3 regions of the Massilia sp. BGA-UO-ETr-WB1 genome follow, and region 3 is predicted to be linked to each of the others. Evidence: predicted binding sites of a transcription regulator. Region 3 holds the regulator's gene; each other region holds the start of a gene.
The links. The regulator sigma-54, encoded in region 3, starts transcription at its own class of promoters, with help from an activator protein. The targets are predictions, from matches to a motif close to TGGCANGNAANCTGCTTT.
Positions count from the first base shown of each region.

Region 1 (5,272 bases), on a different contig from region 3:
GAAGCGCATGCCGACGGCCTCGAGTTCGGGGCCGTCCGGCTGGCCGGCGGGAGGCGGCGCGGTGCGGACCCGGTAGTAGCCGCGTTGAAAGTCGTTGCCCCATAGCGTGCCGTCGGGCGCCTCCTCCAGCCAGACCAGCGTGGTGCGCGGCCAGGCGTGGCTGAAACGGGTTTCGCCCGGCTTGCGGAAGTAAGCGCCCGAGGTGGTGCCGATCCACGTGGTGCCGTCGCGGGCGAACAGGATCTGGAATACGCCCAGCGACGGCAGCCCGGCCTCGGCGCCCAGGTAGCGGAAACGCTTGCCGCCGGGCGCCAGCACCGCCACGCCGTCGCGCATGGCCAGCCAGACCGAGCCGTCCGGCGCAGGTTCGATATGCACGACGCCGACCGGCTGCAGGCCGCCGCTTTCCATATAGGTGTGCGCCCCGTCCTTCCTGAACACGGACACGCCGCCGACGCGGTAGCCGACCCAGACCGCGCCGTCCGGCGTGGTGTTCAGGCCCATGATATTGCTGGAGTGCAGCGGGTGGCCATAGATCTTGTCGGTACGCTCGAAGTGCACGCCATCAAACCGGAACAGGCCGGTTGGCGTGGCGATCCAGAGCCAGCCGTCGGGGCCTTGCGCAAACTTGGTCACGCCGGCCGGCGCGCCATCCTGCTCGGTCCAGGCCGTGTGCGTGTAGTCGCTGAGCAATGGCCGTAGCGCGGAGGCGCAAGCGGCTTGCTGCCCGACGAGCAACAGGAGAACAAGCCAGGAGGTGAATGCGCGCAAGGTCATTGTTGTAATGGACAAATGCCGATTTATTGCAATAGTGTAAAACTTTTTACGCCGGTATATAATCAATTTTATAGACATAGGCACAACAAAAAGGGCGCCCGAATGAGTAGTGGTACCACGCCAGCCGAGATCAAGCCTCAGGAATACGAATTCGAACAGATGAACCTGCAGGTGGGCGGCAGGATACAGTTCATCACGCACCGGACCATGAAGCCAATCCAGCATTTTTCCACGCTGATCGGCTGGGTGAAGGACGAGTACATGATCGTCAAGGTGCCGTTCGAGAACGGCGCGCCGATCGCCGTGAACGAAGGGGACAAGCTGACGATACGGGTGTTTTCGGGCGTGAACGTGTGTTCGTTCTCGGCCATCGTGCAGCGCGTGTTCGGGCGGCCGCTATTTTATGCGCATCTGTCCTTCCCGGCGAAAATCCAGGGCACCAGCTTGCGCACGGCGATGCGGGTGAAGGTGGATATTCCGGCGCAGCTGAGCTGCGAGTCGGCTGGCGGCGTGTCGGTGTTTCTGGTGAACTTGAGCGTGTCGGGCGCGCTGATCGAGTCGAAGAGGCCGCTAGAGTCGGATGATGCGATTGTGGCGCTGTCGTTTACGCTGATCGCGCAGCCGGGGAACCGGCAGGTGCTGGTCAACACGCAGGCGAGCATCCGCAATATCAACGTGATCAAGCCGGCGACTGCCGATAAGCCGGAGGCGTTCACCTACGGCGTACAGTTCGTCAACCTCGACCCGACGCACTACACCCTGCTGCAGAACCTCACCTACGAAGCGCTGATCGCGGACCGGCAGAAGATTGTGTGAGCGGGAAAGCAAAAAACCTGGCCGAGGCCAGGTTTTTTTCGCCGGCGCCGTAGCGCCGGGGGCGGGTGATGCGGTGTCAGCTTAAGGAGCCGGGGTTGGGGTCGGAGTTGGGGTAGTAGTAGCAGCAATGTTGTTTTTCTCGATCGCAGCCACGGCAGCAGCGTTGGTGATGCCGCTGTGCGTCACGTTCCAGACGATCGAGGATACAGGGGCGGTAGCAGTACCCAGCACCGGGGTAAAGGTGATCACACCATTATTCACGCCGGAACCAATGTCGCCAGCCAAAGTTGCTGCGATTGCGCCACTGGTAGCGGTGTAAGCGACACTAGCAACTTCTTTGGTCGGAGTGAACGCAGGAACACCGCCCGAACCTGGCGCGCAGCCAGCAGGGCTGTTTCCAGCTTCCTGGATGCACAGCGCAACTGCGGTCTTGGTCGAACCCACGGAGCTCAGCGCGTTAGCGATTTTTGCCTTGATGGTGTAATCGCTGTAAGCAGGGATGGCCACTGCTGCCAGGATACCGATAATGGCGACCACGATCATCAGTTCGATCAGGGTGAAACCGGCTTGTGCTTGTTTCTTCATCATTTTCATGGATTTCATTTTGCTGCTCCTCAAGAGGTGAACTGGTTGTTTGGTGCCACACTTGAGTTAGAGCAATTGGTGTGCCAGGTCCAAAACCGGCCTTTTCCATGAAATTTGCGCCAATTTTCGTCACTTCGAGTCCGACTGGCTGACGATTTTTGTCAGTCGGGCTGCCGAAGTTTGGCAGTTGACGATTTTTGTCAGGCTAATCTTGTTTGAATGCCATCCGCGTGCCGCTCAGGTCGAGCACGTCGCCGTCTTTCAGGCGCTGGGGCTGCTTGCCGAGGAGGGCGCCGTTCAGGGTGGCGATGGCGTCGCCGTCGGCTTGGACCACGGAGTAGCCGTCCGCCGCGCGCGAAATGACGATCACCTGCACGCCGGGCCGGCCCAGCGTGGTCAGCGGCTTGGTCAGCGCGAGTTGCTTGCCCGCGTTGGCGCCGTTCAGCACTTCGATGCGGCCGAGCACTGCGGCCGGCGATGCGGCGGGCGCCGGGGGGCGGTCCGAAGCCGAAGCCGAAACCGGCGCGGGACGGTGCGGCGGAGCGACCGGGAGGGTGGTGCTCTCCCCCATCGGCGCCGGAACCGGGCGCACGCCGTCGGCCAGGTATTCAATCTTGTACTTGGCGATCTTGATGGTGTCCTGGTGCTGCAGGAAATGCTTGCCCACGCGCTGGCCGTTGACGAAGGTGCCATTGGTGCTGCGCAGGTCTTCCAGGAAGGATTCGTCGAGGATGGTGGTGATGACGGCGTGCTCGCCGCTGACGGCCGGGTGGCTCAGCACGATGTCGTTGCGGCTGCGGCGGCCGATGCTCATCCGTTCCCGGCTCAGCGGGACTTCCTGTTCCACCACGCCATCGCGCGAAATGATGATCTTCCCCAAGCAGAATCTCCAGGCAATAAAAAAACGGGGAGCCTAAGCTCCCCGTCATTATTCACTAAAAAAGTGAATTACAGCATTGCCTTCAGCAGACGCGCCATTTCGGACGGGTTCTTGGTGACGGTGATGCCGCAGGCTTCCATGATTTCCAGCTTGGCTTGCGCGGTGTCTGCGCCGCCGGAGATCAGCGCGCCGGCGTGGCCCATGCGCTTGCCCGGAGGAGCGGTGACACCGGCGATGAAGCCAACCACTGGCTTCTTCATGTTGTCCTTGATCCAATATGCAGCATTGGCTTCGTCCGGACCGCCGATTTCGCCGATCATGATGACCGCGTCGGTATCTGGATCGTCGTTGAAGGCCTTCATGATGTCGATGTGCTTCAGACCGTTGATCGGGTCGCCGCCGATACCAACTGCCGACGATTGGCCCAGGCCCAGAGCGGTCAGCTGTGCAACTGCTTCATAGGTCAGGGTGCCCGAACGGGAAACCACGCCGATGCGGCCCTTGCGGTGGATGTGGCCTGGCATGATGCCGATCTTGATTTCGTCAGGGGTGATCAGGCCTGGGCAGTTAGGGCCCAGCAGCAGGGTTTTCGAGCCGGCTTTAGCCATGCGGTCCTTCAGGGCCATCATGTCGCGGACAGGAATGCCTTCGGTGATGCAAATGGCCAGGTCCATTTCGGCTTCCACGGCTTCCCAGATGGCGGCAGCTGCGCCTGCTGGTGGTACGTAGATGACGGAAACGTTGGCGCCGGTTTCTTTTTTCGCTTCGGTTACGTTAGCGAAAATTGGAATGCCTTCGAAGTCTTCGCCGGCTTTCTTCGGGTTCACGCCTGCGACGAAGGCATTTTTGCCGTTCGCGTATTCGCGGCACATACGGGTGTGGAACTGGCCGGTCTTGCCGGTGATGCCTTGGGTGACGACTTTGGTGTCTTTATTGATCAGAATGGACATGTTGATTCCTTAATTAAGCTTGACCGGCTGCAGCGGCGACAACGCTCTTGGCTGCATCTTCCATGGTGTCGGCTGCGATGATAGGCAGACCGGATTCGGCCAGCATCTTCTTGCCCAGGTCTTCGTTGGTGCCCTTCATGCGCACCACCAGAGGCACTTTCAGCGAAACGGCTTTCGATGCGGTGATCACGCCTTCGGCGATCACGTCGCAGCGCATGATGCCGCCGAAGATGTTTACCAGGATCGCTTTCAGCTCCGGGTTCTTCAGCATGATCTTGAACGCTTCGGTTACTTTCTCTGCAGTGGCGCCGCCGCCTACGTCCAGGAAGTTGGCTGGCTCGCCGCCGAACAGCTTGATGGTGTCCATGGTGGCCATGGCCAGGCCGGCGCCGTTTACCAGGCAGCCGATGTTGCCGTCCAGGGAGATGTAGGCCAGGTCGAATTTCGATGCTTCGACTTCAGCTGGATCTTCTTCGTCCAGGTCGCGGTAGGCGACGATCTCTGGTTGACGGAACAGTGCGTTGGCGTCGAAGTTGAACTTGGCGTCCAGGGCGATCACTTTGCCCGAACCGGTCAGGATCAGCGGGTTGATTTCGGCCAGCGATGCGTCGGTTTCCCAGTAGGCTTTGTACAGGCCTTGCAGGTTGGTGACGGCGTCGGCGATCGAACCTTCCGGCACGCCGATCTTGGCGGCGATACCGGCCGCTTCAGCGTCGGTCAGGCCGACTGCTGGATCGATGGCGATGGTGTGGATCAGTTCCGGGTGGGACTCGGCCACTTCTTCGATGTCCATGCCGCCTTCGGAGGAAGCCATCAGGACCACGCGCTGGGTAACACGGTCGGTTACCAGGGAAACGTACAGTTCTTTCTTGATGTCCGCGCCTTCTTCGATCAGCAGGCGGCGTACTTTCTGGCCTTCAGCGCTGGTCTGGTGGGTGACCAGCTGCATGCCCATGATCTGGTCAGCGTATTCTTTGACTTGTTCCAGGGATTTGGCAACTTTCACGCCGCCGCCTTTGCCGCGGCCGCCAGCATGGATCTGCGCTTTGACTACCCAGACCGAACCGCCCAGCGTCTCAGCAGCTTTGACTGCTTCGTCTACGGACAGGCACGGGATACCGCGCGGAACCGTCACTCCGAATTTTCGGAGGATTTCTTTGCCCTGATACTCATGGATTTTCATGCTGGCTTCCCTTCTGATTGAAACTGATGTTTAAAGTTTATGTTTAAAAAACTAGGATAGTGCGTGCGCTAGGCCAACTCG
Region 1 covers NZ_JCAQOT010000021.1:477,149-482,420, forward strand. Annotated here, with positions in the region: gene AC56DV_RS06850 (sensor histidine kinase) at 1-777, opposite strand, end outside; gene AC56DV_RS06855 (flagellar brake protein) at 880-1,593, shown strand; gene AC56DV_RS06860 (pilin) at 1,675-2,196, opposite strand; gene AC56DV_RS06865 (FHA domain-containing protein) at 2,384-3,058, opposite strand; gene sucD (succinate--CoA ligase subunit alpha) at 3,127-4,008, opposite strand; gene sucC (ADP-forming succinate--CoA ligase subunit beta) at 4,022-5,191, opposite strand; gene AC56DV_RS06880 (DUF2889 domain-containing protein) at 5,260-5,272, opposite strand, start outside.
Region 1: AC56DV_RS06860 (pilin) is a predicted target of sigma-54. The motif match lies at 2,247-2,264, and genes of this name have one in related genera.

Region 2 (5,272 bases), on a different contig from region 3:
CGCCGAACTGGATCGGCGACGCCGTGATGGCGCAGCCGCTGCTGGCGCTGCTGCGCGCGGCCCATCCCGAACGCCCCATCGACGTGCTGGCGCCGCCCTCGGTGGCGCCGGTGTGGCGCCAGATGGCCGAAGTGGACCAGGTGCTGGAAACGCCGTTCCGCCACGGCCCGCTGCAGCTGCGCGAACGCTGGCGCTACGCGCGCCAGCTGAGCAAGCGCGGCTACGCCGCCGCCTACGTGCTGCCCAACACGCTCAAGTACGCGCTGATCCCCTGGCTGGCCGGGATTGCGCAGCGGGTCGGCTACAAGGGCGAAAGCCGCTACGGCCTGATCAACGTGATGCACCGCGACGACGTACCGCCGCGACCCATGGTGCCGTTCTACGCGGCGCTGGCGCGCCCGCCCGAGTCGCCGCTGCAGCCGCGGTTGCCTGTCTTGCGCCCGGTGCTGCAAGCGAGCGGCGAACAGATTGCCGCCGCCTGCGCGCGCGCCGGGCTGGACCCGGAGCGGCCGCTGGTGGCGTTCGCGCCGGGCGCCGAATTCGGCTCGGCCAAGCGCTGGCCCGCCAGCCACTTCGCCGGCCTGGCGCAAGCCATCGCGGCGGCCCACCCGCAGGTGCAGATCGCGCTGCTCGGCTCGCCCAAGGACAAGGCAGTCTGCACCGAGGTGGTGGAGACTGCCATGGCGGCGGCCGCCGCTGCGGGCGCGGCGCCGCCGGCGCTGTTCAACCTGGCCGGCGCCACCAGCCTGGCCGAAGCGGTGGCGCTGATCGCCCACGCCGGCGCGGTGGTCAGCAACGATTCCGGCCTGCTGCACATTGCATCGGCGCTGAACCGTCCGGTGATCGCCATCTACGGGCCCACCGATCCCGGCCACGCGCCGCCGTTTGCCGACGTGGCCGCGTCGATCTCGCTGCGGCTGGAGTGCGCGCCGTGCAAGCAGCGCGAATGCCCGCTGGGGCACCACGATTGCATGCAGAAGATCGCTCCGCAGCAGGTCTGGCAGACCTTGCAGCCGATGCTGGCGCTGCGTCCATGAGTGCGGTATAAAGACAGTTCCCGCCAGTCGGCTGCGGCCCTGCGGGCGTCGATAGGGTGCCTATGCTGAAGCGGCTTCCGATTACTTTCTGGGCCACCGTGTTCGTCGCCGTGGTCTGCCTGTCGCTGGTGGCGATCGACGGCTGGCGCAGCCTGAACGCGCGCGCCGAACTGCTGGCCGCGTCCGAGCGCAACACCTCCAACCTGGCGCGCTCGATGGCGCAGCACGCGGACGACACCATCACCGGCGCCGACACCATCCTGGCGGACATCGTCGAGCGGATCGAAAGCGGCGGCGCGCAGACGCCGGCGGCGGCCGACCTGCAACGCCTGCACCGGCTGATGGTGGCGCAAGTGGCGCGCCTGCCGCAGCTGAACGGCCTGTTCGTGTACGACGACGCCGGGCGCTGGGTGGTCAACTCGCGCCCGGTGATGAACCTGGCCTACAACAACGTCGACCGCGAATACTTCGAATACCACCGCACCCACGACGACAGCGGCCCGCACATCGGGGTGCCGGTGGTGAGCCGCTCCACCGGCAAATGGATACTGCCGGTGTCGCGCCGCCTGAAGCGGCCGGACGGCGGCTTCGCCGGCGTGGCGCTGGCCACCATCGACCTCGACTATTTCAACCGCTTCTACCAGCGGCTGGACGTGGGCCAGCGCGGCGCGGTGGCGCTGCTGCACAAGGAAGGGACCATGCTGGTGCGCCGGCCGTTCGACGAAAACCGGGTCGGCGTGAGCATCGTCAACACGCCGATCTACCGCCAGTTCAGCGCCTCGGGCCGGGACGGCAGCGGTTTTTTCCGTTCCACCCAGGATGGCGAACTGCGCCTGAACAGCTACCGCGTGCTGGAGCGCTATCCGCTGTTCGTGACGGCGGCCCTGTCGCGCGACGAGGTGCTGGAAGGCTGGCGGCGCGACACCTTGCTGCACTCCTTCGGCGTGCTGCTGCTGGCCCTGCTGCTGGCGCTGTTCGGCAAGCGCCTGATCCAGCAGATCGAGCTGCGCCTGCAGGCGGAGAAGGAACTGCTGCAGGCGCGCGACGCGCTTGAAAGCCTGAACCGCACGCTGGAAAAGCTGGCGCTGCAGGACGGTCTGACCGGGCTGGCCAACCGGCGCCAGTTCGACGTCACCCTGGGCAAGGAATTCAGCCGCGCCGCACGCGCCGGCAGCGAGCTGGCCTTCATCATGCTGGACGTGGACTGCTTCAAGCAATACAACGACCTGTACGGCCACAGCGCCGGCGATGACTGCCTGCGCGCGGTCAGCAAGGCCATCCGCGCGCAGACGCCGAAGCGTCCCGGCGACCTGGCCGCGCGCTACGGCGGCGAAGAAGTGGGGATACTGCTGCCGGAAACCGGCGTGGCCGGCGCGCAGGCGGTGGCCGAACGCATCCGTAAAGCCATCGAGGAGCTGCGCATCCCGCACGCGGGCAGCCCGAGCGGCGCGGTCACCATCAGCGCCGGCGTGGCCGCGCTGGCGCCGCAGCAGGGCAGCGGCCCGCCGGCCTCCAGTGTGCTGGTGGAGGCGGCCGACCAGGCCCTGTACGCCGCCAAAGCCGCCGGCCGCAACCGCGTGCACTGCGCGTCCTGATTTTGTCGGAAAACTTTACACCGGCGCCCCGGCGGGCAGCCGTCCTGGCGCCAAGCCATTGAATTGCAATATAAAAGTCTTGATGGCATGTTTATTGCTATTAAGAAAAATATATTTCTAATTCGAAAGCTAATCCATGAATTTGTTCCGCAACGCGTGCCTCGCCGCCCTCCCTGTGCTGTTCGCCGCCCAAGCGCAAGCAGCCACCATCACCACCTCGGCGCTGGCATCCGCGTCCGCCGGCCACTACAGCATGGCGGTCGACCCGGTCACCGGCAAGGTGTACCAGACCACCACCTATAACGGTTCCAGCATCCTGAAGTACGCCGACTCGGGCCGCTACGACAGCCGCACGCCGAACGGCAGCCTGGCACTAACGAACTACGGGCCTTACCTGGCTGCGCACAACGATTCCCTGTACCTGCGCACGGGAGGTTTCTCCGGCCTGACGATCTCCAAAGTGTCGGCCGTCAACGGCCAGGTCCAGAAGAGCGTCGCCGTGAGCGGCGGAATGAGCACGGAAAACTTCAACTGGGGCGGCTGGTCGGGCGTCAACCCTATGAGCGACGGCAGCAAGCTGTACGTGGTGGGCGGCGTGGCAGCCAACAGCCAGTGGAGTATCGCGACCTTCGACTACGCACTGAACCAGACCAAAACGGTGAGCTTCGATTTGCGGAACGGTACGGCCGGCTATGCGTTCGCCGTGAACGGCTATGTGTTCTTCGGCGACGGCTACAACAGCGCCCACATTTCGCGCCGCGTCGATGCAGCCACCGGCGCCGTGCAGGTGGTCGACTTCACGCTGGCGGGCCTGCAGCAGTTCCCATATATCACCGGCATCAGCTATGACTCGCTGCACGATACCTTGTACGTGGCGAACAACGGCGGTGCCCTGAACAAAGCGACCGGCATTGCCGCCAAGCTGGGCGCGCAGCGCAGCGCCGTGCCGGAACCGGCATCCGTGGCGCTGTTCGGCCTCGGCCTGGCCGCGCTGGGCCTGGCGCGCCGCCGCCGGAGCGCGGCATCGAAATAAGGTATTGAACGCCGCCAAGGCCGCCGGCACGGGCAGGGCGCTAAGCCTTGCCGCGCGGAGCGGGAGCGCGTCGCACTGGTCCACACTTGCCGTCCCCAAATGACCCGATACTTTTCGAGTTGGTCCAGCTAACAAGGTGAGGGCCGCGATGTTGGCGCCATTTGGACTCAGTGTAGTGGAATTTGGTGCCTCTGCACCAAACGAAGAGGCACAACTTCACATGAGTTTGCTCCGTTGCGGGGATGAGGCTTTGAGCTCAATCAACAGAGCGGATAGGACAGCATGACCCCTCGCCAACGGCGCTCGTCGACGCCTTGAACGACACCTTCGGCAAGCACGCTCGGCGGTCAAGCCGTTATCGTTTTCGCTCGCGCCGCCAGAGGCCGGGTGTGGTGCCGGCGAGCTTTCTGAATGTTCGTCCGAAATGCACTGTGTCCGCGAACCCGGTTGCCAGTGCCACTTCGCTGAGTGTCGCATCCGAATTCACGAGTGAAAACTTGGCCCTTCGGATGCGCGCGTCAAGCTGCCATTGATAGGGGGCCAGGCCCGTTGATGCCTTGAATGCACGGCTGAAGTGCGCTTGCGACAAGTTAACCAATCGCGCCAGCGTTTCCAGCTCAATGCGATGCGGAAGCTGGCTCTCCATGTAGTCGACAACGCGCCGCAGTTGCCATGGCGCCAGGACTCCTGTGCACGACATAGCTGTTTGCGGCGATACAAAAAGTTGCGAGGCGATGGCGACCGTGATCCCGTCGCCGTACAGTTGCATGGACGGATCCGGATTGCCGATAGCCTGCGCCAGGAGTTCGACCAAAGTCGCGATGCGGCTATTTGCAAACCGCAATTGCGGAGTGCCGCTCAGGTTTGGATCTATGGACATCGCGAGTTGTTCGCTCAACGTCGCGAAGTCGAATGCCAGCGTTGCGTCAACCACCCGCCGGGCGTGTCTGGTATAGCCCCAGATTTCCAGACCGGCCGGTGCGAAAAGGATATGCCTGGGCATATGCTCGATGGGGCACGGGCGATTCGGGCGCAGCCGGGGTTCGCACGGCCCGCCCACTTCCTCCAGGACGACGCTGAGACGGGCGCGATCCTCCAGCGGCAACCGATGAAGTACTTCGCCGTCGCAGGAATAGTTGGTGACAGTGAGCTCCACGCCATTCCACGCCCGCTGTGAAAAATCCAGGCTGAGAACATGGTCCGGCAAGGCAGGCGGCATGGGGGAATGATCGGTATTTTCCTGCATCTGTCGTCGGAGTGAGAGGCTTTGCGGTCATTCTACGCCGGATCGGCCCGCCGTAAACCTGCGGCGCATCAACACAGCAAAATCGGACTATCAAGCGCAGGAATGGACATTGCTGCCACCTCACCGCGTTGCTATCGTTTTGGTTTAGCGATTCACTTTCGGGAAAACCTCCATGTCCTCAGATATCGATAGCTCGGTAATGCAAGCGAACCTCACACGCGTGTTCGGCGAACGCGATCCGGTGCGCCGCCTCCAAGCAATCCGTGAGCTTTACCACGCCGACGCGGAGCTGCATGAGCCGCAACGGTCGTTGCGGGGCCATGAGGCGATTTCGCTGGCCGTCGCCGACCTTCACGCCACT
Region 2 covers NZ_JCAQOT010000021.1:46,440-51,711, reverse strand. Annotated here, with positions in the region: gene waaF (lipopolysaccharide heptosyltransferase II) at 1-1,037, shown strand, start outside; gene AC56DV_RS04895 (GGDEF domain-containing protein) at 1,100-2,632, shown strand; gene AC56DV_RS04890 (PEP-CTERM sorting domain-containing protein) at 2,769-3,665, shown strand; gene AC56DV_RS04885 (helix-turn-helix domain-containing protein) at 4,021-4,911, opposite strand; gene AC56DV_RS04880 (nuclear transport factor 2 family protein) at 5,084-5,272, shown strand, end outside.
Region 2: AC56DV_RS04890 (PEP-CTERM sorting domain-containing protein) is a predicted target of sigma-54. The motif match lies at 2,716-2,733, and genes of this name have one in related genera.

Region 3 (5,272 bases):
GGCCGCCGCCTGCTGACCCATGTGCGCGACGTGATGCGCAGCGGCGACGCCATCCCGTCCGTGGGCCTGGACACCCGCCTGCCGGACGCGCTGCTGGAAATCACCCAGAAGGGCATGGGCATGACCGCCATCGTCGATGCGGACAACCGCCCGGTGGGCGTGTTCACCGACGGCGACCTGCGCCGCATGATCGAAAAAGTGCAGGACTTCAGCAAGGTCATCATCCGCGATGTGATGCATGCCAATCCGCGCAGCATTTCGCCTGATAAGCTGGCGGTGGACGCGGTGGCCATCATGGAGCAGTTCCGCATCAACCAGATGCTGGTGGTGGACGCGGACGGCAAGCTGGCCGGCGCGCTGCACATCCACGACCTGACGCGCGCCAAGGTGATCTGATGAACAAGGCCTACAATCTGGAAAACGTGGCGCGCGCGGCCAACATCAAGCTGATGATTTTCGACGTGGACGGCGTGCTCACCGACGGCAGCCTGCATTACGGCCCGGACGGCGAAGTGATGAAGACCTTCAACGTGCAGGACGGCCTGGGCATCAAGCTGCTGCAGGAAGCGGGCATCCTGACGGCCATCATCAGCGCGCGCCGTTCGCCGCAGGTGACGGCCCGCGCGCGCGACCTGGGCATCGAGTTCGTGCACCAGGGCGGACACGACAAGCTGACCCCGTTCAACGACCTGCTGGCCAAGACCGGCCTGGCCGCCGAGCAGGTGTGCTTCATCGGCGACGACGTGGTGGACCTGGTGATCCTGAAACGCGTCGGCTTCGCGGTGGGCGTGCCGAACGGCCGCGCCGACGTGCTGAGCCGCGTGCACCACGTGACCGAGGCCGGCGGCGGACGCGGCGCGGTGCGCGAGGTGTGCGAATTCGTGCTGCGCGCCACCGGCAATTACGATAAGGTCATGGCCCAGTTCCTGGTGTGAGCAGACGGGTCCGAGAAGATAAGATAGTGAGACATGCGTAAATATGCGTAAACGAACCGCACACCGCTGGCGCTTGAGCATGACCCTGGTCATCGCGGTCTTTGTCGCCTTCGGCACGTTCTGGCTGCTGCAGCTGCTGAACCGGGGCGAAGAGGACATGCTGGCCGACAAGCGCCTGAACGAGCCCGATTACATCATCGACCAGTTCAGCGTGGTGCGCATGACCAAGGAAGGCAAGCCGAGCTACATCGTGGCCGGCGACAAGCTGGTGCACCGCCCGATCGACGACTCGTCCGAGATCGACAAGCCGCTGGTGCGCAATTTGAGCAGCACCCATCCGCCGATGGACATCACGGCGGAGCGCGCCCGCGTGGACGAGAACAACACGCGCGTGAAGTTGCAGGGCAATGTGAAGATAGACCGCGCGGCGCAGGGCAAGAGCCAGGCGATGCGGATGACGACGCAGGCGCTCACCGTCTACCCGGACGAGGACCGCATGGAAACCGACCAGCCGGTGCAGATCGTGCAGGGCGGCGCCACCGCCACCGGCTCCGGCATGAAGGCGAACAACGCCACGCGCCAGGTTGAACTGCAGGGGCGCGGGCGGATCGTGTATCCGCCGGCGCAAACCAAATAAGTGAATGGACAGATGATGAAAAAACTCCTGATTTCGGCCCTGCTGCTGTGCGCGGCCGGGCTGGTGCAGGCCGAGAAGGCCGACTCCACCAAGCCCACGCTGATCGACTACGACAACGCCGACGTCGACGACGTCAAGCAGGTCAGCACCTTCACCGGCAACGTGGTGCTCACGCGCGGCACGCTGCTGATGAAGGCGGCCAAGGCGGTGGTCACCAAGGACCCGGAAGGCTACCAGTACGTGACGCTGACCAGCACCGGCGGCAAGCCGACCACCTTCCGCCAGAAGCGCGACGGCGAAGGCGACCAGTGGATGGAAGGCGAGGCCGAGCGCATTGAATACGACGGCAAGAACGAGCTGGTCAAGCTGTTCGTGCACGCCAAGGTGCGCCGCCTGGAAGGCAGCAAGCCGAGCGACGAAGTGTCCGGCGAGTTCATTTCCTACGACAGCCGGCGCGAGCAGTTCAGCGTGCGCAACACCGCCAGCGGCGAGGGCAAGCCCGGCGGCGGCCGCGGCACCATGGTGATCCAGCCGTCCACGCCCAAGCCTGCAGCACCGGCGCAGCCACCGGCGGCGGGGAAATAACGATGGCCGACGCAACCCCAAGCACCGCAGGCAACCCAGCCGCGCCAGGCTGCACCAGCACCCTGGTGGTGCGCGGCCTGCAGAAAACCTACGGCAAACGCCAGGTGGTGCATGACGTGTCGCTGCAGGTCGAATGCGGCGAAGTGGTGGGCCTGCTGGGCCCCAACGGCGCCGGCAAGACCACCTCCTTCTACATGATCGTCGGCCTGGTGCCGTCGGACGCGGGCAGCATCGACATCGCCGGCGTGGACGTGTCGAGCATGCCGATCCACCAGCGCGCCACCCTGGGCCTGTCCTACCTGCCGCAGGAGGCGTCGGTGTTCCGCAAGCTGACGGTGGAGGACAACATCCGCGCCGTGCTGGAGATCCAGCGCGTCAACGGCAAGGCCTTGAAGAAGGCCGAGATCGACGAGCGCCTGGACCGCCTGCTGGCCGACCTGCAGATCGAGAAGCTGCGCGAGAACCAGGCGCTGTCGCTGTCGGGCGGCGAGCGCCGCCGGGTGGAGATCGCACGCGCGCTGGCCACCAATCCGCGCTTCGTGCTGCTGGACGAGCCGTTCGCCGGCGTCGATCCGATCGCCGTGATCGAGATCCAGCGCATCGTGCGCTTCCTCAAGGAGCGCGGCATCGGCGTGCTGATCACCGACCACAACGTGCGCGAGACGCTGGGCATCTGCGACCGCGCCTACATCATCAACCAGGGCAGCGTGCTGGCGTCCGGCCGCCCGGACGACATCATCGCCGACGAATCGGTGCGGCGCGTCTACCTCGGCGAACACTTCCGCATGTAATTCGTGAATTAGCCCATGAAACAGTCACTGCAACTCCGCACCTCTCAGCACCTGGCGCTGACGCCGCAACTGCAGCAGTCGATCCGATTGCTGCAGCTGTCCACGCTGGAGCTGCACCAGGAACTGGAACAGCTGCTGGGCGAGAACCCCTTGCTCGAGCGGCTGGACGACCCGCTGGACCGCTCGTTGCGCCTGCTGGGCGACGGCGCCATCAACCAGACCCAGCCTAACGGCGCGGACGCGTCGCCGGCCGAAGTGGGCGCGCCGGCGCAGGACAGCGCGCCGGCCGGCGAGGGCGATCCCTTCGAGGGCGCGGGCGGCGACGGCGACAGCGCCAGCGGCGCCGAGGCCGACACCGACTGGAGCGACGCCGGCCGCAGCAAGGCGCCGGACGACGAGGACTCGCGCCCGCAGCTCGAAGCGAGCCACTGCACCCTGCGCGAGCACCTGATGGAGCAGATGCGCGTGACCGTGCAGCAGCCGCGCGACCGCGTGCTGATGGAACTGATCATCGACGCGCTGGACGAGAACGGCTACCTGGAAGAGCCGCTGGAAGAGATCCACGCGCGCCTGCCGGAAGAGGCGGACGTGGAGCTGGAAGAGCTGCGGACGGCGCTCACGCTGCTGCAAAGTTTCGACCCCATCGGCGTGGGCGCGCGCAGCGCCTCCGAGTGCCTGGCGCTGCAGATCAAGCGCATGCCCGGCGTGCCTTTGGTGACGCGCCGCATGGCCATCTGCATCGTGGAAAAGCACCTGGCCTGGTTCGCGCAGCGCGAATTCAACAAGCTGAAAAAAGCCCTCGACTGCGACGATGAAGACCTGCGCGAAGCGCAGGCGGTGATCCGCCAGTGCAATCCGCATCCGGGCGCCGAGTTCGCCTCCGACGTGTCCGACTACGTGGTGCCGGACGTGATCGTGAAGAAGGCGCGCAACGGCTGGCAGGTCACCTTGAACAACGACGTGATGCCGCGCCTGCGCGTGAACGCGCTGTACGCCAACATGCTCAAGCAAGGCAAGGGCGAGTCGGCGATGGGCGCGCAGCTGCAGGAAGCCAAGTGGCTGATCAAGAATATGCGCCAGCGTTTCGACACCATCCTGCGCGTGGCGCAAGCGATAGTAGAAAGACAAAAGAACTTTTTCAGCCATGGCGCGGTCGCCATGAGACCCCTTGTGTTGCGTGAAATTGCTGATACACTGGGACTACACGAGAGCACTATTTCTCGCGTAACAACTCAGAAATACATGCTGACTCCGCATGGGATGTTTGAGTTGAAATATTTCTTTGGCAGTCACGTCGCCACCGAAGCAGGAGGAGAAGCATCCTCGACGGCGATACGGGCGCTGATTGTGCAATTGACAGGAGCTGAAGACCCGAAAAATCCTTTATCCGACAGTAAGATTGCGGACATGCTGGGTGAACAGGGCATGGTAATTGCGCGACGGACTGTTGCCAAATATCGCGAAGCCCTGAAAATCCCTCCGGTAAGTCTGCGTAAAGCTTTGTAGTTTTACTTGGGTTCCCCTGCGCTCCAATAACATTCGACAGCGTATGAGCCCTTATCTTTAGGAGTGTGTATGAATCTCACCATCAGTGGACATCATCTCGAAGTGACCCCCGCCATCCGTGAATACGTGCAGAACAAGCTGGAACGGGTCAAGCGCCATTTCGATCAAGTTATTGATATTGCTGTCATCCTGACTGTAGATAACCTCACCGAGAAAGACAAAAGGCAAAAGGCCGAAATCAATCTGCGCATGTCCGGCAAGACCGTGTACGTGGAAAGCCTGTCGCAAGACCTGTATGCTGCCATCGATACGCTGATCGACAAACTGGACCGCCAAGTCATGAAGTACAAAGCCAAAGTGCAGGAGCATGGCCACGACGCCATCAAGCATCTGCCGGACACGTACGAACCTGCCCCGACCGCGTAAAGGTCAGCGGCACTCCCAACAAAGGGCGCATCTGGCGCCCTTTTTTGCGCCCGCGCTAAAATGGTGCTCTAACAATTCCAGAGACATCCAGCATGAGCGAGCACGTCCTTACCCAGGTTGCCAACGGCACCGGCTTCATCACCCTCGACCGCCCCAAGGCGCTCAATTCCCTTTCCCTGGCCATGGTGCGCAGCCTGACGGCCGCGCTGCTGGCCTGGCGCGACGACAGTGCCGTGGCCGCCGTGGTGATACGCAGCAGCAGCGAGAAAGCCCTGTGCGCCGGCGGCGACATCCGCTTCTTCCACCAGGTGGGCAACGCCACGCCGCAGGGCGGCAGCGCGCTGCTGGAGGACTTCTTCACCGAGGAGTACGCGCTCAACCACCTGATCCAC
Region 3 covers NZ_JCAQOT010000024.1:838,187-843,458, forward strand. Annotated here, with positions in the region: gene AC56DV_RS16950 (KpsF/GutQ family sugar-phosphate isomerase) at 1-396, shown strand, start outside; gene AC56DV_RS16955 (KdsC family phosphatase) at 396-935, shown strand; gene lptC (LPS export ABC transporter periplasmic protein LptC) at 1,015-1,572, shown strand; gene lptA (lipopolysaccharide transport periplasmic protein LptA) at 1,585-2,157, shown strand; gene lptB (LPS export ABC transporter ATP-binding protein) at 2,160-2,948, shown strand; gene AC56DV_RS16975 (RNA polymerase factor sigma-54) at 2,964-4,454, shown strand; gene hpf (ribosome hibernation-promoting factor, HPF/YfiA family) at 4,524-4,880, shown strand; gene AC56DV_RS16985 (enoyl-CoA hydratase/isomerase family protein) at 4,973-5,272, shown strand, end outside.